DNA from 3 places in the Streptomyces sp. Ag109_G2-15 genome. Region 2 is predicted to be linked to each of the others. Evidence: riboswitches for the same ligand, from Rfam matches in the RefSeq annotation. Region 2 holds a riboswitch; each other region holds the start of a gene.

The links. Region 2 has a riboswitch for cyclic di-AMP ahead of CRP49_RS09440 (transglycosylase SLT domain-containing protein). Riboswitches for the same ligand answer to the same signal wherever they lie in the genome.
Region 1: linked by a shared signal. The riboswitch ahead of CRP49_RS17460 (transglycosylase family protein) and the one ahead of CRP49_RS09440 (transglycosylase SLT domain-containing protein) in region 2 are both predicted to bind cyclic di-AMP.
Region 3: linked by a shared signal. The riboswitch ahead of CRP49_RS02625 (M23 family metallopeptidase) and the one ahead of CRP49_RS09440 (transglycosylase SLT domain-containing protein) in region 2 are both predicted to bind cyclic di-AMP.

The regions. Positions count from the first base shown of each region.
Region 1 is NZ_OCNI01000001.1:3,885,105-3,894,700, forward strand. Features, by position in the region: gene CRP49_RS17445 (hypothetical protein) at 1-1,032, shown strand, start outside; gene CRP49_RS17450 (cytochrome P450) at 1,029-2,297, shown strand; gene CRP49_RS17455 (transglycosylase family protein) at 2,467-3,507, shown strand; cyclic di-AMP (ydaO/yuaA leader) riboswitch at 3,690-3,858, shown strand; gene CRP49_RS17460 (transglycosylase family protein) at 3,863-4,552, shown strand; gene eno (phosphopyruvate hydratase) at 4,933-6,219, shown strand; gene CRP49_RS17470 (septum formation initiator family protein) at 6,321-6,797, shown strand; gene CRP49_RS17475 (DUF501 domain-containing protein) at 6,844-7,449, shown strand; gene CRP49_RS17480 (Ppx/GppA phosphatase family protein) at 7,446-8,387, shown strand; gene CRP49_RS17485 (NAD(P)/FAD-dependent oxidoreductase) at 8,832-9,596, shown strand, end outside.
Region 2 is NZ_OCNI01000001.1:2,166,833-2,176,428, forward strand. Features, by position in the region: gene CRP49_RS09405 (VOC family protein) at 1-67, shown strand, start outside; gene CRP49_RS09410 (hypothetical protein) at 91-1,215, opposite strand; gene CRP49_RS09415 (flavodoxin family protein) at 1,440-2,033, shown strand; gene CRP49_RS09420 (ABC transporter permease) at 2,043-2,957, opposite strand; gene CRP49_RS09425 (ABC transporter ATP-binding protein) at 2,944-3,918, opposite strand; gene CRP49_RS09430 (outer membrane lipoprotein carrier protein LolA) at 3,994-5,190, opposite strand; gene CRP49_RS09435 (polyprenyl synthetase family protein) at 5,438-6,448, opposite strand; cyclic di-AMP (ydaO/yuaA leader) riboswitch at 6,947-7,160, shown strand; gene CRP49_RS09440 (transglycosylase SLT domain-containing protein) at 7,166-7,654, shown strand; gene CRP49_RS09445 (HAD family hydrolase) at 7,689-8,501, opposite strand; gene CRP49_RS09455 (FAD-dependent oxidoreductase) at 9,013-9,596, opposite strand, start outside.
Region 3 is NZ_OCNI01000001.1:638,074-647,669, reverse strand. Features, by position in the region: gene CRP49_RS02640 (DNA topoisomerase (ATP-hydrolyzing) subunit A) at 1-1,206, opposite strand, end outside; gene CRP49_RS02635 (pitrilysin family protein) at 1,469-2,863, shown strand; gene CRP49_RS02630 (pitrilysin family protein) at 2,860-4,248, shown strand; cyclic di-AMP (ydaO/yuaA leader) riboswitch at 4,481-4,643, shown strand; partial or broken gene CRP49_RS02625 (M23 family metallopeptidase) at 4,656-5,410, shown strand; gene CRP49_RS02620 (GntR family transcriptional regulator) at 5,608-6,303, shown strand; gene CRP49_RS02615 (HPr family phosphocarrier protein) at 6,486-6,767, opposite strand; gene CRP49_RS02605 (bifunctional GNAT family N-acetyltransferase/acetate--CoA ligase family protein) at 6,946-9,596, shown strand, end outside.

The DNA of each region.
Region 1 (9,596 bases), 1.7 Mb from region 2:
GGGCATCTCGGCGAACAGGGCCTGACGGCAGGCCTCCTGGCCCAGCTCACCCACAGAGGCGTGGTCGTCCTCGCCACGATGCGCGACGAGGCGTACGACACCCACCGTTTCGGAGACCGACCGGCCGCGCGTGTTCTCAGCGTGGCCCGCACCCTCGAGCTCACCTGCCGCTGGAGCGAGGCGGAACTGGCGCGTCTCGCGGAGGCGGACGATCCGCTGCTCGTGGACGCTGTGCGCTGGCGCGGTGATCTGGGGGTCACCCAGTTCCTCGCGGTGGGACCGGAGCTGTGGGAGGAGTGGTGGCGGGCACGCCGCCCGTCCGGTCGGCCGCACGGACACCTGCTGGTGCGGATCGCTGTGGAGCTGGCTCGATGCGGCGTCACGGCGGCAGTGCCGGTCGAGGCGTTCGAGCATCAGGTGCTCCAGTCCTTTACGCAGGCCGATCTGGAGTGGGCCGCCCGGCACAGGCTCGGTGTCATCGGCCTCCTCGTCCCGGGCGGGGAAGCCGCGACCTGGCGGGCCAGCGGGCCCTTGGTCGCAGCTGCCATGCGGGCACCGGATCTGCGGCCTGCGGAGCCTGATGTGTGGCGGTACGCGGCCGAGATGGCAAGGGAGTACAGTCCGGCCGACTTCGACGCAGTGGTGCACGCGGGCCGGGCGGCTGTGCGCGTGTGGGCAGAGGCGGACGACGTATCCGCCGTATGGTCGCTCGCCGACCTCGCGGCTCTGGCCGGGGACGACGCCGACGCCAGACTCTGGTACCGGAGGCTGGTGGAGCGGGACCCAAGGTTGGGCCAGCATTTCGGTGAGTACCTCCTCGGACAGGGCGAGTACACCGAAGCCATCTGCTACCTGGCGAGGGCGGCTGAGGCTGGTAGCGCCGGGGCGGTTCGGGTCCTCGGCCCCGTCCTCCTCACCCAAGCCGAACACTGGCTCGCCATGGCCGCCGCAAACGGCTCCGAACGCGCGGCCGTCCAGCTCGCATCCCTCCGCAAGGCCTTCCCGACGAATCCGGATACCGTCAAAGAGTGACCGACCAGCCGACCACCAGCACCACCCCCGACCTCTTCACCTGGGAGTTCGCCACCAACCCCTACCCCGCTTACGCCTGGCTCCGCGAGCACGCGCCCGTCCACAGGACCACGCTCCCCAGCGGCGTGGAAGCCTGGCTGGTCACCCGCTACCAGGACGCCAAACAGGCCCTCGCCGACCAGCGCCTCTCCAAGAACCCGGAGCATCACGACGAGCCCGCGCACGCCAAGGGCAAGACCGGCATTCCGGGCGAGCGCAAGGCCGAGTTGATGACGCACCTGCTGAACATCGACCCGCCGGACCACACCCGTCTGCGCCGGCTGGTCAGCAAGGCGTTCACGCCCCGCCGGGTCGCCGAGTTCGCGCCCCGGGTGCAGGAGCTGACCGACCACCTCATCGACCGGTTCGCGAAGCAGGGCTCGGCCGATCTCATCCACGAGTTCGCCTTCCCGCTCCCCATCTACGCCATCTGCGACCTGCTCGGCGTCCCGCGCGAGGACCAGGACGACTTCCGGGACTGGGCGGGGATGATGATCCGGCACGGGGGTGGGCCGCGGGGCGGGGTCGCCCGGTCGGTGAAGAAGATGCGCGGGTATCTCGCGGAGCTGATCCACCGCAAGCGCGAGGCGCTGCCCGCCGAGCCGGCACCCGGCGAGGATCTGATCTCCGGCCTCATCCGCGCCTCGGACCACGGTGAGCACCTCACCGAGAACGAGGCCGCCGCGATGGCCTTCATCCTGTTGTTCGCCGGGTTCGAGACCACCGTGAACCTGATCGGCAACGGCACCTACGCCCTGCTCACCCACCCCGAGGAGCGCCACCGCCTGCAGCGCTCCCTGGCCGCCGGGGAAAGGGACCTGCTGGAGACCGGAGTCGAGGAACTCCTGCGCTACGACGGCCCGGTGGAGCTGGCCACCTGGCGGTTCGCCACCCGGCCGCTCACCATCGGCGGGCAGGACATCGCCGCCGGGGACCCGGTGCTGGTCGTACTCGCCGCCGCCGACCGGGATCCGGAACGGTTCGCCGACCCGGACGTCCTGGACCTGTCCCGCAGGGACAACCAGCACCTCGGCTACGGCCACGGCATCCACTACTGCCTCGGCGCCCCGCTCGCCCGTCTGGAGGGCCAGACCGCGCTGGCCACCCTCCTCACCCGCCTCCCCGACCTGCGGCTCGCGGCGGATCCGGCCGAGCTGCGCTGGCGCGGCGGGCTCATCATGCGCGGCCTGCGCACCCTCCCCGTGGAGTTCACGCCCGCCCGGTGAGCACAGCCCGTACAACGGAACATGACAGACGTTCAACTCTGTGATCTTCACGTGATCTGCGCGGCATTAACTTGTGACAAGTGATCGTCTGCCTATACGTTCACCCATCAGCGTGGCCCCCGAGTTCCACCGGCCGCGCCGGTCCTGCTGTCGCACGAAAGGCTTCCGCATGCTCACCGGGAACGGTCGTCACCGTCGCCCCCGTCAGGCTCCGGCCCTCCTCGTCGCGGCCGGCGTGACCGGCTCCGCCATCGCCATCCCGCTGCTCGGCGCGGCGAGCGCCAACGCGGCCGACGGCACCACGTGGGACAAGGTGGCCGAGTGCGAGAGCGGTGGCTCCTGGAGCGCCGACACCGGTAACGGTTACTACGGCGGCCTGCAGATATCCCAGGGCGACTGGGCCAAGTACGGCGGCACGAAGTACGCCTCCAGCGCCGACGAGGCCAGCCGTTCGCAGCAGATCGCCGTCGCCGAGAAGATCCTCGCCGACCAGGGCACCACCCCCTGGGCCACCTGCGCCCTGCTGGCCGGCATGACCTCGGACTCCGGCTCCGTGGACGTCGACACGGGCGTCTCGGGCTCCGGTTCGTCCGACTCCGGCTCCGGCTCGGCACACTCCGGCGACTCCTCCGCGTCCACGGACCCGTCCAACTCCACCGATACGTCCGACACGTCTGACTCGTCCGGCCTGCCGGATTCGTCTTCCTCGTCCGACTCCTCCTCGGATGCGACGGCCAAGCCGTCCCCGAGCGCGAGCAAGGACGCCGACGCCAAGGGCGACGAGAAGGGTGCGGACACCCCCAAGTCCGACAAATCCGCATCGCCCGGCACCGGGAGTGCGCAGGGGAGCGAGTCCGCCACTACGGATCCCGCGACGGATGAGTCGGACAATTCGTGGCAGACCGACAGCTCTTCGAGCCTGGTCGACACCGGCGCCCTCAGTGGTGGCGGACGCCACCGCGGTGGCAGTGCGGACGAAAGCGTGACAAACGGTCAGAACGGCACCGCGTCCGGCCGTCACGCCAGCCGCGACGCGAGCACCTACACCGTCCGCGAGGGCGACACCCTCGCCTCCATCGCCGACTCCCTTGACGTCGACGGCGGATGGCATGCGCTCTACGCCGAGAACAAGAAGGCCATCGGGGCCGACCCGAACCACATCAGTGCCGGTCAGACCCTCGAAGTCGGTATCGAAACGGGCGATAAGTAGCGGGAGTTGACGCCCCACTTCACGCTTAATGTCCGTTTTGGCGAAAGTGTGGGATGAGTCTCAGAAGCCCTGATCGTCTTTGAAATTCCGCCGATCGCCTGTCTACGGTCAAGGCCGCTCGTCACCACGAGCCCCGGCTTCCGCAACGCCGAGTCCTGCCAGCGGTTGCCCGGGAACAGTCGTCGCGTCAAGCGCCGTAGGCAGGAGCGGGGGACCCAAGGTAAGCGCCGGGACCGGCAGTTGATGCCGGCACCGGCTTGGGGTGAAGCCGCGTCCCGAAAGGGCCGCGGCCGGGCAACTCAACCGGCCCGAACCCGACAGCTCACCTCGCAGGCGTCGGTGAGGGGATCGATCCATGCTGTTCTCCGGCAAGGGCAAGCACCGTCGTCCGTCCAAGGCCACCCGTGTCATCGCACTCGCCGGTGTCACCGGCGCCGCCGTCGCCGCCCCGCTGATGGCGGCCGGCAACGCCTCCGCCGCCACCGCCTCCGAGTGGGACGCGGTCGCCCAGTGCGAGTCCGGCGGCAACTGGTCCATCAACACCGGGAACGGCTACTACGGCGGTCTCCAGTTCTCCGCCTCCACCTGGGCCGCCTACGGCGGCACGGCCTACGCCGCCCGCGCCGACCTGGCCGGCAAGCAGCAGCAGATCACCGTCGCCGAGAAGGTCCTCGCCTCCCAGGGCAAGGGCGCCTGGCCGGTCTGCGGCACGGGCCTGTCGAGCACCCCGTACAGCGGCACCGCGGCGGCTCCGTCGACGAGCAGCTCCTCGAAGAGCACCACGACGGCCACCCGCTCCACCGACCAGCAGGCCGCCTCCCGCTCCGCCGAGCGCCCGGCCGCGAGCCAGACCGTCACCACCCCGACCGGCAAGAAGGTCAAGAAGGGCGACGGCGAGTACAAGGTCGTCAAGGGCGACACCCTCAGCACGATCGCCGAGCAGCACAAGGTCAAGGGCGGCTGGCAGAAGCTGTTCCAGCTGAACAAGGACATCGTCGAGGACGCGAACCTCATCTACCCGGGCCAGCAGCTGCACCTGAAGTGACACCTGGTCCCCACCAGAACCACAGCGCCCTCACAAGGCCGGCCCCCACACTGAAGGCCTCGTGAGGGACTTTCCCCCCGTCCCCACGGGCTCCCCGCCCCGGCGCGTGTTCCCCCGTACGCGCCGGGGCGGGGTTGTTTGTACCCACCCCGCCCTGTGCGGCCGCCCCGCTCCCTGCCGGGCCCCGCCCCGGTGTTCCCTCCGTTTCCCCACTCTTCAGCCGGGCCTCACCCATGAGCCCCTTTGTTCCGAACGTGAACAATAGGTACCGTCTCCCTGTCCACGGGACGGTCGGTCGGTGGCCGACGCCCCCGGGACGGTTAGGCTCTAGTCGCAAGGCACACCAGCCGCGCACAACCAGCGTCACATCCACGAAGGAGATGCTCGTGCCGTCCATCGACGTCGTCGTAGCCCGGGAAATCCTGGACTCCCGAGGCAACCCCACGGTCGAGGTCGAGGTCGGCCTCGACGACGGCAGCACGGGTCGTGCCGCCGTCCCGTCCGGCGCCTCCACCGGTGCCTTCGAGGCCATCGAGCTGCGCGACGGTGACCCGAACCGCTACCAGGGCAAGGGTGTCGAGAAGGCCGTCCTCGCCGTCATCGAGCAGATCGGCCCGGAGCTGGTCGGCTACGACGCCACCGAGCAGCGCCTGATCGACCAGGCCATGTTCGACCTGGACGCCACCGACAACAAGGGCTCCCTCGGCGCCAACGCCATCCTCGGCGTCTCCCTCGCCGTCGCCCACGCCGCCTCCGAGGCCAGCGACCTCCCCCTCTTCCGCTACCTGGGCGGCCCGAACGCGCACCTGCTGCCGGTGCCGATGATGAACATCCTGAACGGCGGCTCGCACGCCGACTCCAACGTGGACATCCAGGAGTTCATGATCGCCCCGATCGGCGCGGAGTCCTTCTCCGAGGCCCTGCGCTGGGGCACCGAGGTCTACCACACCCTCAAGAAGGTGCTGAAGGGCCGCGGCCTGTCCACCGGCCTCGGCGACGAGGGCGGCTTCGCCCCGAACCTCGGCTCCAACCGCGAGGCCCTCGACCTCATCCTCGAGGCCATCAAGGAAGCCGGTTACGCCCCCGGTTCGCAGATCGCCCTCGCGCTCGACGTCGCCGCCTCCGAGTTCTACAAGGACGGCAAGTACCTCTTCGAGGGCAAGGAGCGCTCCGCCGCCGAGATGACGGAGTACTACGAGGAGCTGGTCGCGGCCTACCCGCTCGTCTCCATCGAGGACCCGCTGTTCGAGGACGACTGGGCCGGCTGGAAGGTCATCACCGACAAGCTCGGCGACAAGGTCCAGCTGGTCGGCGACGACCTGTTCGTCACCAACCCGGAGCGCCTGGCCCGCGGCATCGAGGAGGGCACCGCCAACGCCCTGCTCGTCAAGGTCAACCAGATCGGTTCGCTGACCGAGACCCTGGACGCCGTCGAGCTGGCCCAGCGCAACGGCTTCAAGTGCATGATGTCCCACCGCTCCGGCGAGACCGAGGACGTCACCATCGCCGACCTGGCCGTCGCCACCAACTGCGGCCAGATCAAGACCGGCGCCCCGGCCCGCTCCGAGCGCGTCGCCAAGTACAACCAGCTGCTGCGCATCGAGGAGATCCTCGACGACGCCGCGGTGTACGCCGGCCGCAGCGCGTTCCCGCGCTTCAAGGGCTGACGGCATCTCGGCTAAGCCTCAGCCAGTCGTACGTACGTCCCCGTACTCGGTCCCGTACCGTGTGCGGGGACGTACGCGCGTGTGAACGGGAGGCGGGGAACATGGCCGTGAAGGACCGGGACCGGTTCTCCACCGCGACCAGGCTCAAGCTGCTCGGCGAGCAGACGGCGGCCCGCGTCTACCGCTCCCAGACCAAGCGGCAGGCCCGCCGCTCCCGCCTCACCGGCCGCGCCGCGCTGCTGGCGCTCGTGCTGTGCTCGCTGATCGTCGCGCTCGCCTACCCGATGCGGCAGTACGTCTCCCAGCGCGCCGAGATCGCCGACCAGCAGCGGCAGCAGGAGCAGGCCCGCAAGCGCGTCGAACAGCTGCGTGACCTCAAGGCGCGCTGGCAGGACGACGCCTATGCCGAGCAGCAGATCCGGCGCAGGCTGCACTATGTGATGCCCGGGGAGACCGGGTACGTCGTGATCGACCCGGGCGCGGCCAAGCAGTCCCGCGCCGAGCTCGGGGCCGCCCACCGGCCCTGGTACGCGAACGTCTGGGACGGCGTCGACAAGTCCGACGCCTCCGACCAGTAACCGGCCCCCGGCCGGTAACCGACAGAAAGCCACCCTGAAAGCAGTCATGGAAACGCCTCCGCCGCCCACTCCGCGCACCGAGCCCACCGACGCGGACGTAGAGGCCTTCAAGCAGCAGCTCGGGCGCCCGCCGCGGGGCCTCAGGGCCATCGCGCACCGCTGCCCCTGCGGTCAGCCGGACGTCGTGGAGACGGCACCCCGCCTGCCCGACGGCACGCCCTTCCCGACGACGTACTACCTGACGTGCCCGCGCGCCGCCTCGGCGATCGGCACGCTGGAGGCGAACGGCGTCATGAAGGAGATGACGGAGCGGCTGCAGAGCGACCCGGAGCTGGCCGCCGCCTACCGGGCCGCGCACGAGGACTACATCCGGCGCCGGGACGAGATCGAGGTCCTGGCGGGCTTCCCGAGCGCGGGCGGCATGCCGGACCGGGTGAAGTGCCTGCACGTCCTCGTCGCCCACTCGCTGGCCGCCGGCCCGGGTGTGAACCCGCTCGGCGACGAGGCGATCGCCATGCTGCCGGAGTGGTGGAGCAAGGGGCCGTGCGTGACGCTGCCCGGGCCGCCGTCCGGTGAGGGGTGGCAGGTGGAGACGACGGAGGACGGGTCGGGGTGGTTCGCCGCCAAGCCCGTCGAGGAGGACGACCAGTGACCCGTGTGGCCGCCATCGACTGCGGTACGAACTCCATCCGTCTGCTGGTCGCGGACGCGAATCCCGAGACGGGTGAACTCGTCGACCTGGACCGCCGGATGACCATCGTGCGGCTCGGCCAGGGCGTCGACCGCACCGGCCGGCTCGCCCCCGAGGCCCTGGAGCGGACCTTCGCCGCCTGCCGCGAATACGCCGGGATCATCAAGGAGTACGGCGCCGAGAAGCTCCGCTTCGTCGCCACCTCCGCCTCCCGGGACGCGGAGAACCGGGACGACTTCGTGCGGGGCGTCCTCGACATCCTCGGTGTCGAGCCCGAGGTCATCACCGGTGACCAGGAGGCCGAGTTCTCCTTCACCGGTGCCACGAAGGAGCTGAAGGGCCGGGACGACCTCACCAAGCCCTACCTGGTGGTGGACATCGGCGGCGGCTCCACCGAGTTCGTCGTCGGCGACGACCATGTGCGGGCCGCGCGGTCCGTGGACGTCGGCTGCGTACGGATGACGGAGCGGCACCTGGTGCACGACGGCAAGGTGAGCGACCCGCCCACCGAGGAGCAGATCGCCGGCATACGGGCCGACATCGAGGCCGCCCTGGACCTCGCCGAGGAGACGGTCCCGCTGCGCGAGGCGCACACCCTGGTCGGTCTGGCCGGCTCGGTCACCACCGTGTCCGCGATCGCCCAGGACCTGCCCGCGTACGACTCCGCGCGCATCCACCACTCCCGCATCTCCCACGACCGCGTCCGGGAGATCACCGAGTGGCTGCTGCGCTCCACGCACGCCGAGCGCGCGGCGATCCCGTCCATGCACCCGGGCCGGGTCGACGTCATCGGCGCGGGCGCCCTGGTGCTGCTCGCGATCATGGAGCGGATCGGGGCCGAGGAGGTCGTCGTCAGCGAGCACGACATCCTCGACGGCATCGCGTGGTCGGTGGCGTAACTCTCTTTTGTTACCGACTAGTAGTCATCGGCTGAGCAGGTCGGATAACGTCTGAGCGGGACTGAGGGGCCCTCAAGGGCCCCTCGGTGACGGTCGATCGGAAAACTTCGTGAAGTTCTTCACAAGGAATTCCGCCTTGCGGAACCCGGAAAAGGGGCCGGTTGGCCCTTCCGGGGGTGCCTGAGCCGTTTGAACATGTTCAGATGGTGGGTGCGGGAGGGGCCCGGAAGGGGGTGCCGCAGGGGTGTTGCGAGGTGCTCACCACCACCCCGGCCGCCCAGAGGGGCAGCTCACGCGGCCTTGACAACGGGTCAGACCGCCCAGGGGTTCCCGCTCGGCGCCATGACCTGCGTCACGCGGGTCGCGGAGTTTAGCACAGGGCCTGTCAGACCTTGTGAAGGGGCGCACGAGCACCCCTCCTGGGGCGGGTGGATACTCGATGCCATGAGCACCACGGAGCGTCCCAGGATCCTCGTAGTAGGCGGTGGGTACGTAGGCCTGTACGCAGCTCGGCGCATTCTCAAGAAGATGCGCTACGGAGAGGCGACCGTCACGGTCGTCGACCCCCGGTCGTACATGACCTACCAGCCCTTCCTCCCCGAAGCCGCCGCCGGCAGCATCTCCCCTCGGCACGTCGTCGTCCCGCTGCGACGCGTGCTGCCGAAGGCGGAGGTCCTCACCGGCCGGGTCACCACCATCGACCAGGACCGCAAGGTCGCCACGATCGCCCCGCTGGTGGGCGAGGCGTACGAGCTGCCCTTCGACTACCTGGTCATCGCGATGGGCGCGGTCTCCCGCACCTTCCCGATCCCCGGCCTCGCCGAGCAGGGCATAGGCATGAAGGGCATCGAGGAGTCCATCGGCCTGCGCAACCACGTCCTCGAGCAGCTGGACAAGGCCGACTCCACGACCGACGAGGAGATCCGCCGCAAGGCGCTCACCTTCGTCTTCATCGGCGGTGGCTTCGCGGGTGCGGAGACCATCGGCGAGGTCGAGGACATGGCCCGGGACGCGGCCAAGTACTACAAGAACGTGTCCCGTGAGGACATGCGCTTCGTTCTCGTCGACGCCGCGGACAAGATCCTTCCCGAGGTCGGCCCCAAGCTCGGCCAGTACGGCAAGGAGCACCTGGAGAGCCGGGGCGTGGAGATCTACCTCTCCACCTCCATGGACTCCTGCGTCGACGGCCACGTGGTGCTGAAGAACGGC
Region 2 (9,596 bases):
GAAGGAGCCCGCCGGCGAGTGGACGGTGATGGCGGACCCGGAGGGCAACGAGTTCTGCGTGCAGTAGCCCGGCGGGGGCGTGCGGGCCGGTTACGCCTGAGCTGCCTTGGCCGCGCGGTCGGTCAGGCGGACCATGCGGGCGCGGGCCGACTCCAGGGGCTGCGGGTCCTCGGCCGCGGGTCCCGGCTCCGCCATGAGGTCCGTCCACAGGTCGATCAGGTCGCGGCCCATGCGCAGGCCCTCCTCCGGATCGCGCACCGCCCGCCAGGCGGTGGCCGCGCTCCGTACGTTGCCGTAGGCAGCCTCCGCGTCCGCGGCCTGCCGGCGCAGCCGGGCGAGGTCCAGGGAGAGGTGGAAGGAGCGGACCGGGTCACCCGCCAGGTAGGCGATGTAGGAAGTCAGTTCGCGCAGGTGCAGCACCTCGGCATGGTGGGGGCCCAGCACCCCGGTGGCCTCGACGACCGTGCGTTCGGCGAGTTCCGCCGCGGCGTCGATACGACCGTCCCGGACAGCCTCGTTGATCCGCGCCATCGGCTCGGTCAGCAACTCGGCCCCCTCCGCCGTCTCGGTCACGGGCTCGTCCCCGAGCACCTCTTCGGCCACGGCGTCGAAACCGCGCGCGGGGGTGGGAGTGGGGGACGAGGCCGGGGCGGGCTCGGGGTCGAACAGGGGGGCGGGCTCGGGGGCGAGTGCGGGTGCGGGGTCGGGCTTCGGGGCGGGCTCGGGCTCGGGTACGGCGGCGGAGGCGGGGCGCTCGTCCACGGCCTCCGGTACGGCAGCCTGAGCCGGGCGCATGTCCGCGGCCTCCGGTACGGCAGTCCGAGCCGGGGGCGCGTCCATGACGGGTGGCGGGCCGAACTGCCCGGTGGGCGCCTGCACCATGCCTGGCGTGACCGGGGAAACCGGCCGCGCGCCCCGTGGAGCGACCCGTACAGGGTCTCCCGCCACCCTGCTGGAACCGTCCGCGGAGACTTCGAGAGGGACCACGCAGCCGGCACGGTCGTCGTGGATCGTCGCCCGTATGGGGGCGCCCAGGCTGATGGCCAGGCGCTGGAGGTGGTTCAGCACAGCCTGCTGGATCTCCTCGCCCGGTGCCGCGACGACCGCCGCCCCGCCCACCGAGGCACTGCCCGCGCCGGACACCCGCACCTGCACCACCGCAGGGTGTGCCACGGACTGCTGCACCCGCTTCTTCTCGAAGCTGAGTCGAGACATCGGTTCCCTCACTCCCCCGGCGTCACGATCCGGTCGTACGCGTCCTACAAACCAGTCTGTCGGCTCAGCAAGGCTCCCGCGTCACCACGACGTCACAGCCTCGCACCAGCCGCACCCTGGAGGCGACTTGCGACCCCTTGAAACACACTGCTTGCGTGTGCATAAAATGCAGACGCCGGTATTCACGAAATGGCGTGAATGACATCGCTCACTCTGGGGGACCCATGAGCCGCCGCTTCCTGTTCGTCCTGGGCAGTGCCCGCCTCGACGGCAACACCGAACTGCTGGCCCGCGAGGCCGCCGCGCAGCTGTCCGGTGACGTCGAGCAGCAGTGGATCCGCCTCGCCGAACATCCGCTGCCCGACTTCGTGGACCTGCGGCACGACAGCGACCACGTACGGGCGCCCTCGGACACCGAGACCGGCCTGCTGCTGGACGCCACGCTCGCGGCCACGGACATCGTGATCGCCTCGCCGCTGTACTGGTACTCGGTGTCCGGCCTCACCAAGCGCTACCTGGACTACTGGTCGGGCTGGCTGCGCACCCCCGGCCTCGACTTCAAGGCCACCCTGGCCGGACGCACGCTGTGGGGTGTCGCGGCGCACGCGGACCGGGAGCCGTCGGTCGCCGACCCGCTCGTCGGCACCCTCAACAACTCGGCCGCCTACATGGGGATGCGCTTCGGCGGGGTGCTGCTGGGCAACGGCAGCGCGCCCGGGGACGTACGGAAGGACACCGAGGCGCTCGCGCGCGCCAAGACGTTCTTCGCGCAGGAGGCGCCGCTCGCCCGCTTCCCGCACGAGGTCGAGGCCGGCTGACGGCGTCCGCTACGCGCTGATGTCCTTCGTCGTGAACCGCGCCCAGGCCGCCGAGCCGAACACGGCCGCGTACAGCGCCTGGAGGCCGAGGTTCCTGACCAGGTCGTCCCAGTAGACGGGGGCGCGCATCAGGTCGGCGAAGGACAGCCAGTAGTGGGAGAAGAAGTACGGCTGCAGCGCGTGCAGCTGGGGTATCTGGTCGAGGATCTGGACGGTGATGAGCAGGCCCACGGTGGTCGCCATCGCCGCGATGCCGCTGTTGGTCAGCGTCGACACGAACAGGCCGAGGGCCGCGATGCCGACCAGTGAGGCGGCGACGACCAGCGCGATCAGCAGCGCCCGGCCCAGGCCCTCGGCGAAGCTGATCCGGGTGCCGGAGATGGTGGTGAGGTCGCCGAGCGGGAACAGCAGCGCGCCGACGATCAGTGCGGAGACGGCCACGACCAGGGTGGCCAGCACGCAGAAGGCCATGACCGTCGTGTACTTGGTGAGCAGCAGGCGGGTGCGGCCGGCCGGGGCGACCAGCAGATAGCGCAGGGTGCCGGCGCCCGCCTCGCCGGCGATCGCGTCGCCCGCGACCACGCCGACCGCCATCGGCAGGAAGAACGGCAGGGTCGCCGCCAGTGCCGTGAACACCAGGAACAGGCCGTTGTTGGTGATCTGCGCGATGAACGCCGGCCCGTCGCCGCCGCTCGGGCCCGCCGTCGAACCGCCCCGCGTCTCGATCTTCACCGCGATCCCGACCAGCACCGGCACCGCCGCCAGCACCCCGAGCAGCGCGAGCGTGCGCCAGCGGCGGACGGTGGTGACCAGCTCGCTGCGCAGCAGCCCGAAGGTCCACAGGGGGTTCGGACGGCCGGAGCCGGCCGCTGCGTTCGGTGCGGCCGGTGCGGCCGGTGCCTGGAGTGCCTCAGCCCGCGACATCGAATCCCTCCCCCGTCAGTGCCACGAACGCGTCCTCCAGGGAGGCCCGTTCGAGCGTGAAGCCCCGGACCCGGACGCCGGCGGTGACCAATGCCGCGTTCACCTCGGCGAGGTCCTGGGCGGGCGGCTCGCCGGTCACCCGGTCGCCGTCCACCGTGACGTCCCCGACGCCCTGTTCCTTCAGCACCCGGGCCGCCTCGCCCGCATCCGGGGTGGTCACCACCAGCCGGCCGCGCGCACCGGCCGCCAGGTCGGCCACCGCGCCCTGGGTGATCAGGCGGCCCTGCGCCATCACCGCCGCGTGTGTGCACACCTGCTCGATCTCGTCGAGGAGGTGGGAGGAGAGGAAGACGGTCGTGCCGTCGGAGGCCAACTCCCGGATCAGGGAGCGGATTTCCCGCATGCCCTGCGGGTCGAGGCCGTTGGTGGGCTCGTCCAGCACGAGCAGTCTGCGCGGCTGGAGCAGGGCCGCGGCCAGGCCCAGGCGCTGCTTCATGCCGAGCGAGTACGCCCTGGCCTTCTTGCCGGCGGCGGCCGTGAGGCCCACCCGGTCCAGGGCGGCCGCGACGCGGGCACGCCGGGTGCGCGGGTCGGCGGTCGGGTCGGCGGCGTCGTAGCGCAGCAGGTTGTCCCGGCCGGAGAGGAAGCCGTACAGGGCGGGGCCCTCGATCAGCGCGCCGACCTGTGGGAGGACGGCGCGGGTGGCCCGGGGCATGGGGCGGCCCAGGACGCGGGCCGTGCCCGAGGTCGGCTCGATCAGGCCCATCAGCATGCGGATGGTGGTGGTCTTGCCCGAGCCGTTCGGGCCGAGGAAGCCGAAGACGCTGCCCGCCGGGACGGTCAGGTCGAGACCGTCGACGGCGAGCTGTCCGCCGCGGTAGCGCTTGGTGAGGCCGCGCGTGGCGATGACGTGCGCCGGCGCGTCCCCGGAGTCCTGCTCCGTGGCGGACGGTTCGTCCATCGGCTCCCTCGATTCGTCGTGTCCCGGGCCCAGGAAGCGACCCGGGCCCAGGAAGCGTCCCGGGCCCAGGAAGGGTTACTTCCCTTCGTTCGCCGCCTTCACCAGCGTGTCCTTGGTGACCGCTCCGGCGTACACCTTGCCGTCGTCGGTGATGAGGGCGTTGACCAGGCGGGTGGAGAAGACCGTGCCCTTGCCGAACTTCCCGGAGACGTGGTCGCCGAGCGAGCCGAGGAAGCCGCTGAAGGCGCCGCCCTCGGAGCCGGACGGCAGGCCGCCCTTGGCGCCGGTGTCGAAGGTGGCGATGGACGTCCAGCCCTTGCCGAGCACATTGGCCCCTTCCAGGCCCTGGGCGAAGTCCTCACCGGACTTCGGGGCGTGCTCGCGCGCCCGGGACCCGTCCTTCTCCTCGGTGACCTTCGCGCCCTTGGGCGGGGTGAAGTCGAAGGTGGAGGCGGCCGGCTTGGCGAAGGAGACCTGGGTGAAGCCCGCGTCGAGCACGGCGGCGCCGCCGCTCTTCGGAGTGAGCGTGAACTTGAGCGGCATGCCGGTCTTCGCGTCCACGGCGATGCTGATGGCGCCGACCGTGGTACCGGACTGCTTGGGCTTGATCAGCAGTTTGTAGGCGTCGCGTCCGGCGACCTGGGCGGTGCCGTCTACGGTCACGGACGTGGTGTCGTCGACCGACTTCAGGGCCTCGTCGGCGAAGTCCTTGGGCGTGGCCGGCGGCTCGGCCCGGTGCTTCTTGCCGGAGTCGGCGGCGGTGCCGTGGAAGACCTCGTTGCTCTTGCTGTCGTAGCCCCAGACGTTCTTGCCGTCGTGGATGAGGCTGTACTCGGCGCCGCTCTCCAGCAACGACAGCTTCTGCCGGTCCGGGCCGTCGGTCGCCACGCGCAGGGTGTGCGTGCCGGAGACCAGCTCGGTGAGCTTGGACGTCGGGTCGGCGGAGGAGCCGTCGCCGCCCTGGGCCGCCCCGGACGCCAGGCTGCTCTCCAGGCCGCCGAGGTCCGGCAGGCCGAGGTCGGTGCTGACCTTCACCGTGCCGGACAGCTGCTGCACGTCCGACTTGGCGATCTTCTCGATGAGCTGCTGTGCGCTGATCTTCGGCAGATCGGGGGAACCGGAATCGGCGAGCGCCGGGACCAGCCCGATCGTGGCCGCCGCCACCCCCACCACCGCGACCGGGACCACGTACCGGGCGGCCTTGCGGCGTCCGGAGTGCAGGTCCTCGTCCTGCCCGGCGCCCGTTGCCTCGTCGGATTCGTACGGTGCCATCTGTGCCTTACCTCCGTCGTCGGCGGCGGCTGTCCCCACACTGGTCCACCTGAGCCGCCATTCTCACCCGAATCGGTGAGGAGTGGTGATTTCCGTGGTTTCCATCTGACCAAATCGGCCGTGAGGAAGCGTCAGACCACGGAGCCAACTCCGTGTACGCCTGGGGTATGACACGCGAGGGCGGCGCCTCCCCCGACCCGTAGGGGTCGTGCGGGTGACACCGCCCTCGAGGCAGGTGTGCGGGCGACTAGCCGGCCCGGTGCACCACCGCGTCGCACAGCTCGAGCAGCGCCGCCTTGGCGTCGCACTCCGGCAGCGGGGCCAGCGCCGCCCGCGCCTCCTCCGCGTACCGGACGGTGTCCCGGCGGGCCTGCTCCAGCGCGGGGTGCGCGCGCAGCGCGGTCAGCGCCTCGGCGTGTCGGGCGTCGTCGCTGAGGTCGGTGTCCAGCAGCTCGCACAGCGCGACGTCCTCGGCCAGACCGAGGCGGGCGGCCCGCTCGCGCAGCCGGAGCACGGGCAGCGTCGGGATGCCCTCGCGCAGGTCGGTCCCGGGGGTCTTCCCGGACTCGTGCGAGTCGGAGGCGATGTCCAGGACGTCGTCCGCGAGCTGGAAGGCGACCCCGAGCCGTTCGCCGTACTGGGTGAGCACGTCGACGACCGTCTCGTCGGCGCCGGACATCATCGCGCCGAACCGGCACGACACGGCCACCAGGGAGCCCGTCTTGCCGCCGAGCACGTCCAGGTAGTGGTCGACCGGGTCGCGGCCGTCCGAGGGGCCCGCGGTCTCCAGGATCTGCCCGGTGACCAGCCGCTCGAACGCGAGGGCCTGCACCCGGACCGCCTCGGGGCCGAGGTCGGCGAGGATCTGGGAGGCGCGGGCGAAGAGGAAGTCGCCGGTGAGGACCGCGACCGAGTTGCCCCAGCGGGTGTTGGCGCTGTCCACACCACGCCGCACGGACGCCTCGTCCATGACGTCGTCGTGGTACAGCGTGGCCAGGTGGGTCAGCTCCACGACGACGGCCGACGGCACGACGCCCGGCGCGTACGGGTCGCCGAACTGCGCCGCGAGCATCACGAGCAGCGGCCTGAACCGCTTCCCACCGGCCCGTACGAGGTGCTGCGCGGCCTCCGTGATGAACGGGACCTCGCTCTTGGTGGCTTCGAGCAAGCCTTCCTCGACAGCCGCCAATCCGGCCTGGACATCGGCTTCCAGAGCCTGGTCCCGCACGCTCAGCCCGAACGGCCCGACGACGGTCACGAGGGGTCTCCTGTCTGCTGGTGTCTGCTGGCGATTACACGGTTTGTCGATAGGTCGTTGCCATCACTCAAGTCAGCGTATCCGGTCCTGTTTCGATCACCGATAGCGCCCACCGGTCCAGCCCGGGCGGTATCGGATCACGGCCGGTATGTTTTTGATCATCTGATAAGTGTGGGTACACAATGACTTAACAGGATCTCGCCCGATTTGTCGCGAACCGCACGGCGGGCGGAGTACTCCTTTTGCACCACGCCCGGCGAATCTCCCGAATCCCCCATGTCTGATTTGGTACTCTTTGCCATTTCGTGAATTGGGTCACGCGGGCCGCGAATCGGCCAATCGGCGCCACCCCCGTTCTCCCCTTGCCCCATCGGCCAGTTGAGCGTTGGCAACCGCAAAGGATCAAGTACCCCATTCGGAACAGATCAAGGTCAACTGCCTCTTTGGGTGAATCCAGTACTTGTTCCTGACATGTGCGGTCGCATAGCTTCCGGGCCAGTCAGACGAACGCCGAATCCTGCCGCGTCTGACACCACCCATCGACGAACTCATTCGTACGGCAGGAGCGGGGGACCCAGGTAAGCCGCCGGACCGGACGACACATGTCGCGCCGGGACGGCTAGGGGTGAAGTCGTGCCTCCCCCCAGAGGTACGGCCGGGCACCTCCCCGCCCGAACCCGACAGCTCACCTCGCAGGCGACGGAGAGGAACGTCCCCATGCTTGCTGCCGCTCAGCCCCGCCGCACCCGCACCAACCGCCTCGTCCGCAAGCTCGCCGTCATCGGCACCGGCGCCGCCGTGCTCGCCCTCCCGCTCATCGGCGCGGCCAGCGCCTCCGCGGCCACGCCCACGGCCGCCACGCCGTCCACCACGCTCGCCGGGTACCCGAACACCCTCGACGGCTGGATCCGCGAGTCGCTCGCGATCATGGCCCAGAAGGGCATCCCGGGGACGTACAACGGCATCTACCGCAACGTCATCCGCGAGTCTTCGGGCAACCCGGCGGCCATCAACCTCTGGGACTCCAACGCGGCCAAGGGCATCCCGTCCAAGGGCCTCCTCCAGGTCATCGACCCGACGTTCAACGCGTACCACGTGGCCGGAACGTCCTACGACATCTACGACCCGGTCGCGAACATCACGGCCGCCTGCAACTACGCGGCCGCGCGCTACGGGTCGATCGACAACGTCTTCGGCGCCTACTGACCGGCGCCGGCGGCAGGCCCTACTGATATCCCGGTCAGTCGGTCGGGAACAGTCTTTCGAGGACGACGGCGATGCCGTCGTCCTCGTTCGACGTGGTGATCTCATCTGCGACGGCCTTGAGTTCGGGGTGGGCGTTGGCCATGGCGACACCGCGCGCGGCCCAGTCGAACATGGGGATGTCGTTGGGCATGTCGCCGAACGCGAGGGCCCGGTCGGCGGCGATCCCCAGGTGCTCGGCGGCCAGCGCCAGCCCCGTCGCCTTGGTGATGCCGCACGGCTGCAGCTCCACGGTCCCCGGCCCCGACATCGTGACCGTCGCAAGCGAGCCCACCACCGAGCGCGCGATCGCGGCCAACTCGTCGTCGGACAGCGCGTGGTGGCGCAGCAGCACCTTGCTGATGGGCTCGCACCACAGATCGTCGCGCCGCCCGACCCGCACCGCGGGCAGGGTCGGGTGCGGCATCAGATACCCCGGCTCGATCAGGGTGAGCCCGTCGACGCCGTCCTGGTCGACGGCCGCGTAGACCTGCCCCACCTCGGCCTCGATCTTGCCGAGCGCGGTCTCGGCCAGTTCCCGGTCCAGCCGGACCGACCACAGCAGACGGTCGGCGCCGGCGTCGTAGACCTGCGCGCCCTGCCCGCACACCGCGAGCCCCGTGCTGCCGAGGCCCTCCAGGAGCGGCCGTACCCGGGGGGCCGGGCGGCCCGTCACCACCAGGTGCCGGGCGCCGGCCCGCGCCGCCCGCTCGAGTGCGGCGCGCGACCGGTCGGAGACGGTGTCGTCGTCGCGCAGCAACGTCCCGTCCAGGTCGGTGGCGATCAGTGAATATGCGGGGGGTGCGGCCATGATCAGAGAATACGGACAGCGCGCCCCGCCGACTCACCCTGATGTTCCTGGACTTGTGTGCTCCTCAGCCCCAAGTGGTGCCTACGGACTCCCTGATGGTGGTGTTCACGCGGTTGAACATGTTGGTGCGCGAGATGCTGAGGAGCAGTGCGGAGAGCTGCTTCCCGTCGAAGTGGTCGGCCACCGTCCCGCAGCGCGTCCGGCACGGACTCCTCGGAGCGGTCGGCGAGCCTCGTCATGCGCTCGGCGTCGCCGCAGAAGGGCGCGTCACGCCAGGTGCCGACGGCGGCGATCCGCTCCTCTCTCGCGCCCGCCTTGCGCAGATTCACCGTGTGGGTGTGCGCACGGGCGCTGGATTTTTCGGCGCGTCCGCTGCTGTGGGAGCACTCCGCGCGTGTGTGCGTGGGGCCGGCCCGCCGGCTGCATGCACACACGCGCGGCCGCCGACCCGTCCGAGGAGTTCCTTCAGGCAGGGGGGCAGCCGAGGAGGCGCAAGGAGCGTCCGGGCAGCTCAGCCGTGTGCCGCCGCCAGGTGCCTGGCCAGGCGCGGCGAGGCGAACTCCGTGCCGCAGACGAAGCGCATCACCGGGCCGTACGAGGACGCCGCCGGAAGGCCGGTGAAGTACAGGCCGGGGACGGAGGAGACGTACCCGGGTCCGAGCCTGGGCGTGCCCCGGCTCACCGCCAGCCGGGTGCGCAGTTCATGGCCGAGGAAGTCCATCGCGGCGATGTTCACGCGGTAGCCGGTGGCCGCGATGACGTGGTCGGCCAGGAGCCGCTCGGTGCGTGCGCCGTGGGTGCTGACGGTGAGGACCGGGCTGCCGTCCGGGGCCTCGGCGCCCACCACCCGCTCGACCTCGTGGACCTGGACCTTGCCCTCGAAGCGGTCGCGCAGCCACCAGGCGCCGAGCGGGCCGAGAACCCGGCGGACCAGGTAGTGGCGGGTCCGGGCGGGCAGGAAGCGGTACGGCTGGGGGTAGTAGCTGAGCGCCCACAGGGACCAGGCACGGCCGAAGGGGGACTCGGGGCGCAGCCTCGGCTGGTCCCAGGGCGGGGCGCCGAAGGCGACCCGGCCGCGGCCGCGCGAGACCACGC
Region 3 (9,596 bases), 1.5 Mb from region 2:
GATGTCGATCAGCGCGGTCAGCAGGCCCTCGACCAGGTGCAGCCGGTCACGGCGCCTGCCGCGGCGGTACTCGCTGCGGCGCCGCACGACGTCGAAGCGGTGGTCGAGGTAGACCTCCAGCAGCTCCTTCAGGCCCAGGGTGAGCGGCTGACCGTCCACCAGGGCCACGTTGTTGATGCCGAAGGACTCCTCCATCGGGGTCAGCTTGTACAGCTGCTCCAGGATCGCCTCCGGCACGAAGCCGTTCTTGATCTCGATGACCAGGCGCAGGCCGTGCTCGCGGTCGGTGAGGTCCTTGACGTCGGCGATGCCCTGGACCTTCTTCGCGTTGACCAGGTCCTTGATCTTGGCGATCACCTTCTCCGGACCGACCGTGAACGGCAGTTCGGTGACGATCAGGCCCTTGCGGCGGGCGGTCACGGTCTCGATCGAGACCGTCGCGCGCATCTTGAAGGTGCCGCGGCCCGTCGCGTACGCGTCCCGGATGCCGTCCAGGCCGACGACCCGGCCGCCGGTGGGCAGGTCGGGGCCCGGGACGTGCCGCATCAGCGCGTCCAGGTCCGCGTTCGGGTACCTGATCAGGTGGCGGGCGGCCGCGATGACCTCGCGCAGGTTGTGCGGCGGCATGTTCGTCGCCATGCCGACCGCGATGCCCGAGGAGCCGTTGACCAGCAGGTTCGGGAAGGCGGCGGGCAGTGCCACCGGCTCCTGTTCCTGACCGTCGTAGTTGGGCGTGAAGTCGACCGTGTCCTCGTCGATCGACTCGGTCATCAGGCTCGTCGCCTCGGCCATCCGGCACTCGGTGTACCGCATGGCGGCCGGCGGGTCGTCGTTGCCCAGCGAGCCGAAGTTGCCGTGGCCGTCGACCAGCGGGAGGCGCATCGAGAACGGCTGGGCCATGCGCACCAGGGCGTCGTAGATCGACGCGTCGCCGTGCGGGTGCAGCTTGCCCATGACCTCGCCGACGACCCGGGCGCACTTCACGTAGCCGCGGTCACGGCGCAGGCCCATCTCGTTCATCTGGTAGACGATCCGGCGGTGCACCGGCTTGAGGCCGTCACGGGCGTCCGGCAGGGCGCGCGAGTAGATGACCGAGTACGCGTACTCAAGGTAGGAGCCACGCATCTCGTCCACGACGTCGATGTCGAGGATCTTCTCCTCGTACGAATCGTCGGGCGGCGGGGTCTTCGTGCTGCGGCGGGCCATCGCTGCCGGCTCCTTGCTACTGAAGCGTTTGATGGATCTGACGCGGACCATTGTGGACCGAGGCACTGACAACCCGTGCCACGACCCGGTCCCAGCGGGATTCCCGCACCCGCGGAGCCGGGTCCGGCGCAGGCTACGCGATCCGCTCTGGGCGTACGTCCGGCGGGAACTTCGCCGAGGCCCCGCACGCTTTGCATACAGTGGCAGGACCGGCAGGAAAACAGCGGTTTCGACGACCGCCTCCGCTCGCGAAGGGACGTACATGCCCATGGGTCACACGACCACAGCCGAGGCAGGCTCCGGGGGCCTGGCAGCGACCGAGCACCACCTGGCCAACGGTCTGCGCGTGGTGCTCTCCGAGGACCACCTGACCCCGGTGGCGGCGGTGTGCCTCTGGTACGACGTCGGCTCCCGACACGAAGTCAAGGGACGTACCGGCCTGGCTCACCTCTTCGAGCACCTGATGTTCCAGGGGTCGGGGCAGGTCAAGGGCAACGGCCACTTCGAACTGGTGCAGGGCGCCGGCGGCTCGCTGAACGGCACCACCAGCTTCGAGCGCACCAACTACTTCGAGACCATGCCCGCCCACCAGCTGGAGCTCGCCCTCTGGCTGGAGGCCGACCGCATGGGCTCCCTGCTCGCCGCCCTGGACGACGAGTCCATGGAGAACCAGCGGGACGTCGTCAAGAACGAGCGCCGCCAGCGCTACGACAACGTGCCGTACGGCACCGCCTTCGAGAAGCTGACCGCCCTCGCCTACCCGGAGGGCCACCCGTACCACCACACGCCGATCGGCTCGATGGCGGACCTGGACGCGGCCACCCTGGAGGACGCGCGCCAGTTCTTCCGCACCTACTACGCGCCCAACAACGCGGTGCTCTCCGTGGTCGGCGACATCGACCCCGTGCAGACCCTCGCCTGGGTCGAGAAGTACTTCGGGTCGATCGCCTCCCACGACGGCAAGCCCGAGCCCCGCGACGGCTCCCTGCCCAAGATCATCGGCGAGCAGCTGCGCGAGGTCGTCGAGGAGGAGGTCCCGGCGCGCGCCCTGATGGCCGCCTACCGGCTCCCGCAGGACGGCTCCCGCGAGGCGGACGCGGCCGACCTCGCCCTGACCGTCCTCGGCGGCGGCGAGTCCTCCCGCCTGTACAACCGGCTCGTGCGCCGCGACCGTACGGCCGTGGCGGCCGGCTTCGGCCTGCTGCGCCTGGCCGGCGCACCCTCGCTCGGCTGGCTGGACGTGAAGGCCTCCGGTGACGTCGAGGTGCCGGTGATCGAGTCCGCGATCGACGAGGAGCTGGCCCGGTTCGCCGAGGAGGGCCCCACCGCCGAGGAGATGGAGCGCGCCCAGGCCCAGTTGGAGCGCGAATGGCTGGACCGGCTCGGCACGGTCGCCGGCCGCGCCGACGAACTGTGCCGGTTCGCGGTCCTGTTCGGCGACCCGCAGCTCGCCCTCACCGCCGTCCAGCGCGTCCTGGAGGTGACCCCCGAGGAGGTCCAGGAGGTCGCCAAGGCCCGCCTGCGCCCCGACAACCGCGCGGTCCTCGTCTACGAGCCGAAGCACCCGGAGACGGTCCAGGACGCCGACGTACCCGAGGACCCGGAGCAGGAAGCGACCGTAGAGGCCGGTAACGACAACGAGGAGACGGCCAAGTGACCGAGCTCGCCACGATGGACTTCCACCCCCAGCCGCAGCCGGGCGAGGCCAAGCCCTGGGCGTTCCCGGCCCCCGAGCGCGGCACGCTGGACAACGGCCTGACCGTGCTGCGCTGCCACCGCCCCGGCCAGCAGGTCGTCGCCGTCGAGGTACTGCTGGACGCGCCTCTGGACGCCGAGCCGGCCGGCCTGGACGGCGTCGGCACGATCATGGCGCGGGCCTTCTCCGAGGGCACCGACAAGCACTCCGCCGAGGAGTTCGCCGCCGAGCTGGAGCGGGCCGGCGCCACGCTCGACGCGCACGCCGACCACCCCGGCGTCCGCCTCAGCCTGGAGGTCCCGGCCTCCCGCCTGGCCAAGGGCCTCGGCCTGCTCGCCGACGCCCTGCGCGCGCCCGCCTTCGCCGAGAGCGAGGTCGAGCGGCTGGTCCGCAACCGCCTGGACGAGATCCCGCACGAGCTGGCCAACCCCGCCCGCCGTGCCGCCAAGGAACTCTCCAAGGAGCTGTTCCCGGCGACCTCGCGCATGTCGCGCCCGCGCCAGGGCACCGAGGAGACGGTCGAGAAGATCGACGCGGCGGGCGTACGCGCCTTCTACGACCGCCATGTGCGGCCCGCCACGGCCACCGCGGTGGTGGTCGGCGACCTCACCGGCACCGACCTGGATGCGCTGCTCGCCGACACCCTGGGTGCCTGGACGGGCACCGCGGGCGCGCCGCGTCCCGTGCCGCCGGTGACGGCCGACGACACCGGCCGGGTGGTCATCGTCGACCGGCCGGGTGCCGTTCAGACGCAGCTGCTCATCGGCCGGATCGGACCCGACCGGCACGACCGCGTGTGGCCCGCCCAGGTGCTCGGCACCTACTGCCTCGGCGGCACCCTCACCTCGCGCCTGGACCGCGTCCTGCGCGAGGAGAAGGGCTACACCTACGGCGTGCGCGCCTTCGGACAGGTCCTGCGCTCCGCGCCGGACGACACCGGCGCCGCGATGCTCGCCATCAGTGGCTCCGTGGACACCCCCAACACCGGCCCCGCGCTGCAGGACCTGTGGACGGTGCTGCGCACGCTCGCGGCGGAGGGGCTGACCGACGCCGAGCGGGACGTCGCCGTGCAGAACCTGGTCGGTGTGGCGCCGCTGAAGTACGAGACCGCGGCGGCCGTCGCGGGCACGCTGGCGGACCAGGTCGAGCAGCACCTGCCCGACGACTTCCAGGCGACGCTGTATCAGCAGCTCGCCGGCACCGGCACCGTGGAGGCCACCGCGGCGGTCATCAACGCCTTCCCGGTGGACCGCCTGGTGACCGTCCTCGTCGGTGACGCGGCCGAGATCAAGGCGCCGGTCGAGGCGCTCGGCATCGGCGAAGTCACCGTCGTGGCCGCCGAGTAGCGGTCCGGCGGCGCCACGCGCGCGTGGGGGCCCTGACGGCCGACGGGTCGTCAGGGCCCTTTGCTGTGCGCGACGCTGGAGCACCTTCCCCAGATGTCCGAATTGGGGCGGAGGTTGCCTGTCTGACCTGTGGGATGCGCTACAAAAGCCCGGATCCGTTTGGGGATCGAAAGTCGGGCCCTTTAGCGTCTTCCGGGCTGTTCGTCAGGCAGTGCGCCGCGCCCGCGGCACCGGACAGTCATCGCCGAGTCCCCGTACGGCGCGAGCCAGGGGAGCCGGGGACCCACGCAGTCCCTGGGGTGAATCGGACGCCCGCGCGCGAGCGAGGGGGTCCGTAGGAGACCTTCCTGCTCCGAACCCGTCAGCTAACCCGGTAGGCGAGAGGGAAGGAAAGGACCAGCCACTTCATGGCGTTCATGTGCGCCACCGGGAAGCACCGCAAGCCCGGTCGGGTCAAGCGCACCACCGCTCAGGCGGCCGGTGTCGCGGCCCTCACCACCACCGGCGTCATCGGCACCCTGGCGGCCACCCCGGCGCTCGCCGCGGACAACTCCGTCGAGGACACCGGTCTCACCCCGGTCATCACCGTGAGCGACAAGGTCGCCGAGCAGATCGACGCGCAGGCCGAGGCCCAGCAGGAGGCCGCGCGGCAGAAGGCGGCCGAGGAGGCCGCGGCCAAGGCGGCGGCCGAGGAGGCGAAGAAGGAGCGCGAGGCCCAGGCCCGCGCCGCGCGTGAGGCCGAGCGCAAGCGCCTGAACGCCTTCGTCGCCCCGATCGCGCACTCGTACGTCTCCACCGGCTACCGGGCCAGCAGCTCCCTGTGGTCCTCCGGCTCCCACACCGGCATCGACTTCCACGCGGCCAGCGGGACGTCCGTCCACGCGGTCGGCTCCGGCACGGTCGTCTCCACCGGCTGGGGCGGCGCGTACGGCAACCAGATCGTGATCCGGATGGCCGACGGCATGTACACCCAGTACGGCCACCTGTCGTCGATCGGCGTCACCGTGGGCCAGAAGGTCCTCCCGGCCAGCAGATCGCCCTGTCCGGCGCGACGGGCAACGTCACCGGACCGCACCTGCACTTCGAGGCCCGTACGACCCCCGAGTACGGCTCGGACGTCGACCCGATCGCCTACCTCCGCCAGCACGGCGTGAACGTCTGACGCTCCGGCGCACGACATCCCGAAGCCCCGGCTCACGAGCCGGGGCTTTCGTCGTTTTTCGCAGCGCCTGCCGCATCTGCTGTCCAAAAAATATCCCTGGATTCCGGCCTGCCGTCGGAAATTCCGGCTCATTGCAATAGAGTCACGGAACACACGTCCACGTCGACGTTTCACGGGGATTAAGGCGGAGGTCGGTCATGCGTATTCCGGCGCACTCGGTGTGCACGGCGATCCGGGACGACATCGTCGCGGGTGTCTACGAGCGCGGCAGCCGCCTCACCGAGGAAGTACTGGCCCGTCGCTACGGCGTCTCGCGCGTCCCCGTCCGTGAGGCCCTGCGCACCCTGGAGGCGGAGGGCTTCGTGGTGACCCGGCGGCACGCGGGCGCGTGCGTGGCCGAGCCGACCGAGCAGGAGGCCGCCGACCTGCTGGAGATGCGCACGCTGCTGGAGCCGCTCGGCGCCTCCCGGGCCGCCCAGCGGCGCACCGAGGCCCATCTGAAGGTGCTGCGCGGTCTGGTCCGGCTGGGCCAGGAGCGGGCCAGGCGGGGCAACAGCGAGGATCTGCGCTCGCTGGGCGGCTGGTTCCACGAGACACTGGCGCAGGCCGCCGGCAGCGCCTCGCTGACGTCGATGCTGACCCAGCTGCGGCACAAGATCGCCTGGATGTACACGGTGGAGGCACCGCCGAGCCCGGTGGACTCCTGGGCGGAGCACGGCGCGATCGTGGACGCGGTGGCCCGCGGCGACAGTGAGCGCGCGCGGGCGATCACGGCGCTGCACACCGAGCGCTCGACGGGCGCGCACCGGTTGCGGTTCACCTCGGGTGGGGACCGCTCCGAGCGTGTGAGGAACTCGCAACATGCCGTAAACATGTCGAGCCTGCGGCATTAACACGGGCGCCGTATACAAAGAGGGGATATTCAGCGGACCGGTATTTCCGCTGCCCTTTTTCCGGCGCGCCGCGAATTCACGGTCGCGTGCCTTTCGTGTGCCCGTGGTGAATTCCTCGAACCGGGTGCGAAAACGCGGAAGCCGCGCCACCCGGAAAGGGCGACGCGGCTTCCTGGCGCACCTCAGACGGTCTCGGGAAGCTCTTCCAGACCCTCGGAGACCAGCTTGGCCAGACGGTCCAGGGCGACTTCGGCGCCCTCGGCGTCGGAGGCGAGGACGATCTCCTCGCCGCCCTGGGCGCCCAGACCCAGGACAGCCAGCATGGAGGCCGCGTTGACGGGGTTGCCGTCAGCCTTGGCGATCGTCACCGGGACACCTGCGGCCGTGGCGGCCCGGACGAAGATGGAAGCGGGGCGGGCGTGGAGGCCCTCGGCCCAGCCGACGTTGACGCGGCGCTCAGCCATGTGTTGCTGCCCTTCAGTGTTCAGGGTTGTCTAGACCAGTTTCCCATATCGTGAAGCGAGTCCGGAGCGGGGTGTTCGTCCTGCTCCGGTGTGACATCGGACCGCGGCCTCGGTCCGACTTCCGTCCTCCACAGACTGCCTCGCGCCGTTGTCGGACGCGAGCCGTACTCTGGGGCCCATGCAGAGCCCGGCGGACCGGCAGGACCGGCACGAGTACCCCGCCCACTGGGAGGCGGACGTGGTGCTGCGCGACGGGGGTACCGCGCGCATCCGGCCCATCACCGTTGATGACGCCGACCGCCTGGTCAGCTTCTACGAGCAGGTCTCGGACGAGTCGAAGTACTACCGCTTCTTCGCGCCGTACCCGCGACTCTCCGCCAAGGACGTCCACCGCTTCACGCACCACGACTTTGTGGACCGGGTGGGACTCGCGGCCACCATCGGCGGCGAGTTCATCGCCACCGTACGCTATGACCGCATCGGTGCCGACGGTCTGCCCGCGTCCGCGCCCGCCGACGAGGCCGAGGTCGCCTTCCTGGTGCAGGACGCCCACCAGGGCCGCGGGGTCGCCTCGGCCCTCCTGGAGCACATCGCGGCCGTCGCTCGCGAGCGCGGCATCCGCCGCTTCGCCGCCGAGGTGCTGCCCGCCAACAGCAAGATGATCAAGGTGTTCACGGACGCCGGGTACACCCAGAAGCGCAGCTTCGAGGACGGCGTCGTACGCCTGGAGTTCGACCTCGAACCCACCGACCGCTCCCTCGCCGTGCAGCGCGCGCGGGAGCAGCGCGCCGAGGCACACTCGGTACGGCGGCTGCTGGCACCCGGCTCCGTCGCGGTCGTCGGCGTCGGCCGCGCGCCCGGCGGGGTGGGCCGCAGCGTCCTCGGCAACATCCGGGACGCCGGCCATCCCGGCCGCCTGTACGCCGTGAACAAGGCCTTCCCCGAGGACCTCAAGGAGGTCGACGGGGTGCCCGCGTACCGCTCGGTGCGGGACATCGAGGGGCCGGTGGACCTCGCCGTCGTCGCCGTACCGGCCGAGCACGTGCCCGCCGTGGTCTCCGAGTGCGGCGAGCACGGGGTGCAGGGACTGGTCGTGCTGTCCGCCGGGTACGCCGAGAGCGGGCCCGAGGGGCGCGAGCGGCAGCGGGCCCTGGTCCAGCTCGCGCGCGCGTACGGCATGCGGATCATCGGCCCGAACGCCTTCGGCGTCATCAACACCGCGCCCGACGTCCTGCTGAACGCCTCGCTCGCCCCCGAGATGCCCCGCCCGGGCCGCATCGGCCTGTTCACGCAGTCCGGGGCCATCGGCATCGCGCTGCTGTCCCGGCTGCACCGGCGCGGCGGAGGCGTCACCGGGGTCACCGGGGTGTCCACCTTCGTCTCCGCCGGGAACCGGGCCGACGTCTCCGGCAACGACGTCCTCCAGTACTGGTACGACGACCCGGAGACCGACGTCGCCCTGATGTACCTGGAGTCCCTCGGCAACCCGCGCAAGTTCACCCGCCTCGCCCGGCGCACGGCGGCGGCGAAGCCGCTGGTCGTGGTGCAGGGGGTCGGCTCCGTGCCGCAGGGGCACGCGGTACGGGCGACACGGCTGCCGCACGCGACCGTCTCCGCGCTGCTGCGGCAGGCCGGGGTGATCCGGGTCGACACGATCACCGAACTGGTCGACGCGGGGCTGCTGCTGGCCCGGCAGCCGCTGCCCGCGGGGCCGCGCGTGGCGATCCTCGGGAACTCCGAGTCGCTGGGGGTGCTAACGTACGACCGGTGTCTCGCGGAGGGGCTGCGGCCGTCGCCTCCGCTGGACCTGACGACCGGGGCGACTGCGGAGGACTTCCATCGGGCGTTGTCGCGGGCGCTGGCGGACGAGACGTGTGACGCCGTCGTCGTCACGGCGATTCCGGCGATCGGGGAGGGGTCGCCCGGGGACGCGGAGCTGGCGGAGGCGCTGCGCTCGGCTGCGGCTGCCGTTCCGGGGAAGCCGGTGCTGGTGGTGCATGTGGAGCTTGGTGGGCTTGCGGAGGCGTTGTCGGCTGCGGCGAGTACGTCACCACAGGCCCTTGCGAAGGCGCCCGGCGCTGAGGGCGGTGCCCACCCTCCCCCACTCTCGGCTTCGCTCGAGCGGGGCGACCCCCATCGCCCTGCGGAACGACTGCCCACCGCCGGAGCGGAAGCACCGGAAGCCTCCCAGAGCTGCTCCCGGCTCATCCCCGCCTACCCCGCCGCCGAGCGTGCCGTGCGGGCCCTCGCCGAAGCGGTGAAGTACGCGCAGTGGCGGCGGGAGGCCGCTGATCCGGGCAAGGTGCCGGAGTACGACGACATCGACGAGAAGGGGGCCGCCGAGCTGATCGGCGGGCTGCTGGAGCGCGGGCAGGGGCTCACGCTCGGGCAGGCGGAGACCTGCGAGCTGCTGGACCGGTACGGCATCCACGTGCGCCGGGCGCTCCCCGCGCCCGCCCCGGACGCCGCCGCCGAGGCCGCCCGCACCCTCGGCTACCCCGTGGCCCTCAAGGCCACCGCGCCGCACCTCAGACACCGGGCCGATCTGGGCGGCGTACGCCTCGACCTGGCGGACGAGGAGCAACTGCGCAGGGCCTACACCGAGTTGACCGAGCTGTTCGGGCAGCCCGAGGAGCTGCGGCCGGTGGTGCAGGGGATGGCGCCCCGGGGAGTCGACACGGTCGTCCGGGCCGTGATCGACCCGGCCGCCGGGGCCCTGCTGTCCTTCGGCCTCGCCGGGGCCGCCTCACAGCTGCTCGGGGACATGGCGCACCGGCTGATCCCGGTCACCGACCGGGAGGCGACCTCGCTGGTGCGGTCGATCCGCAC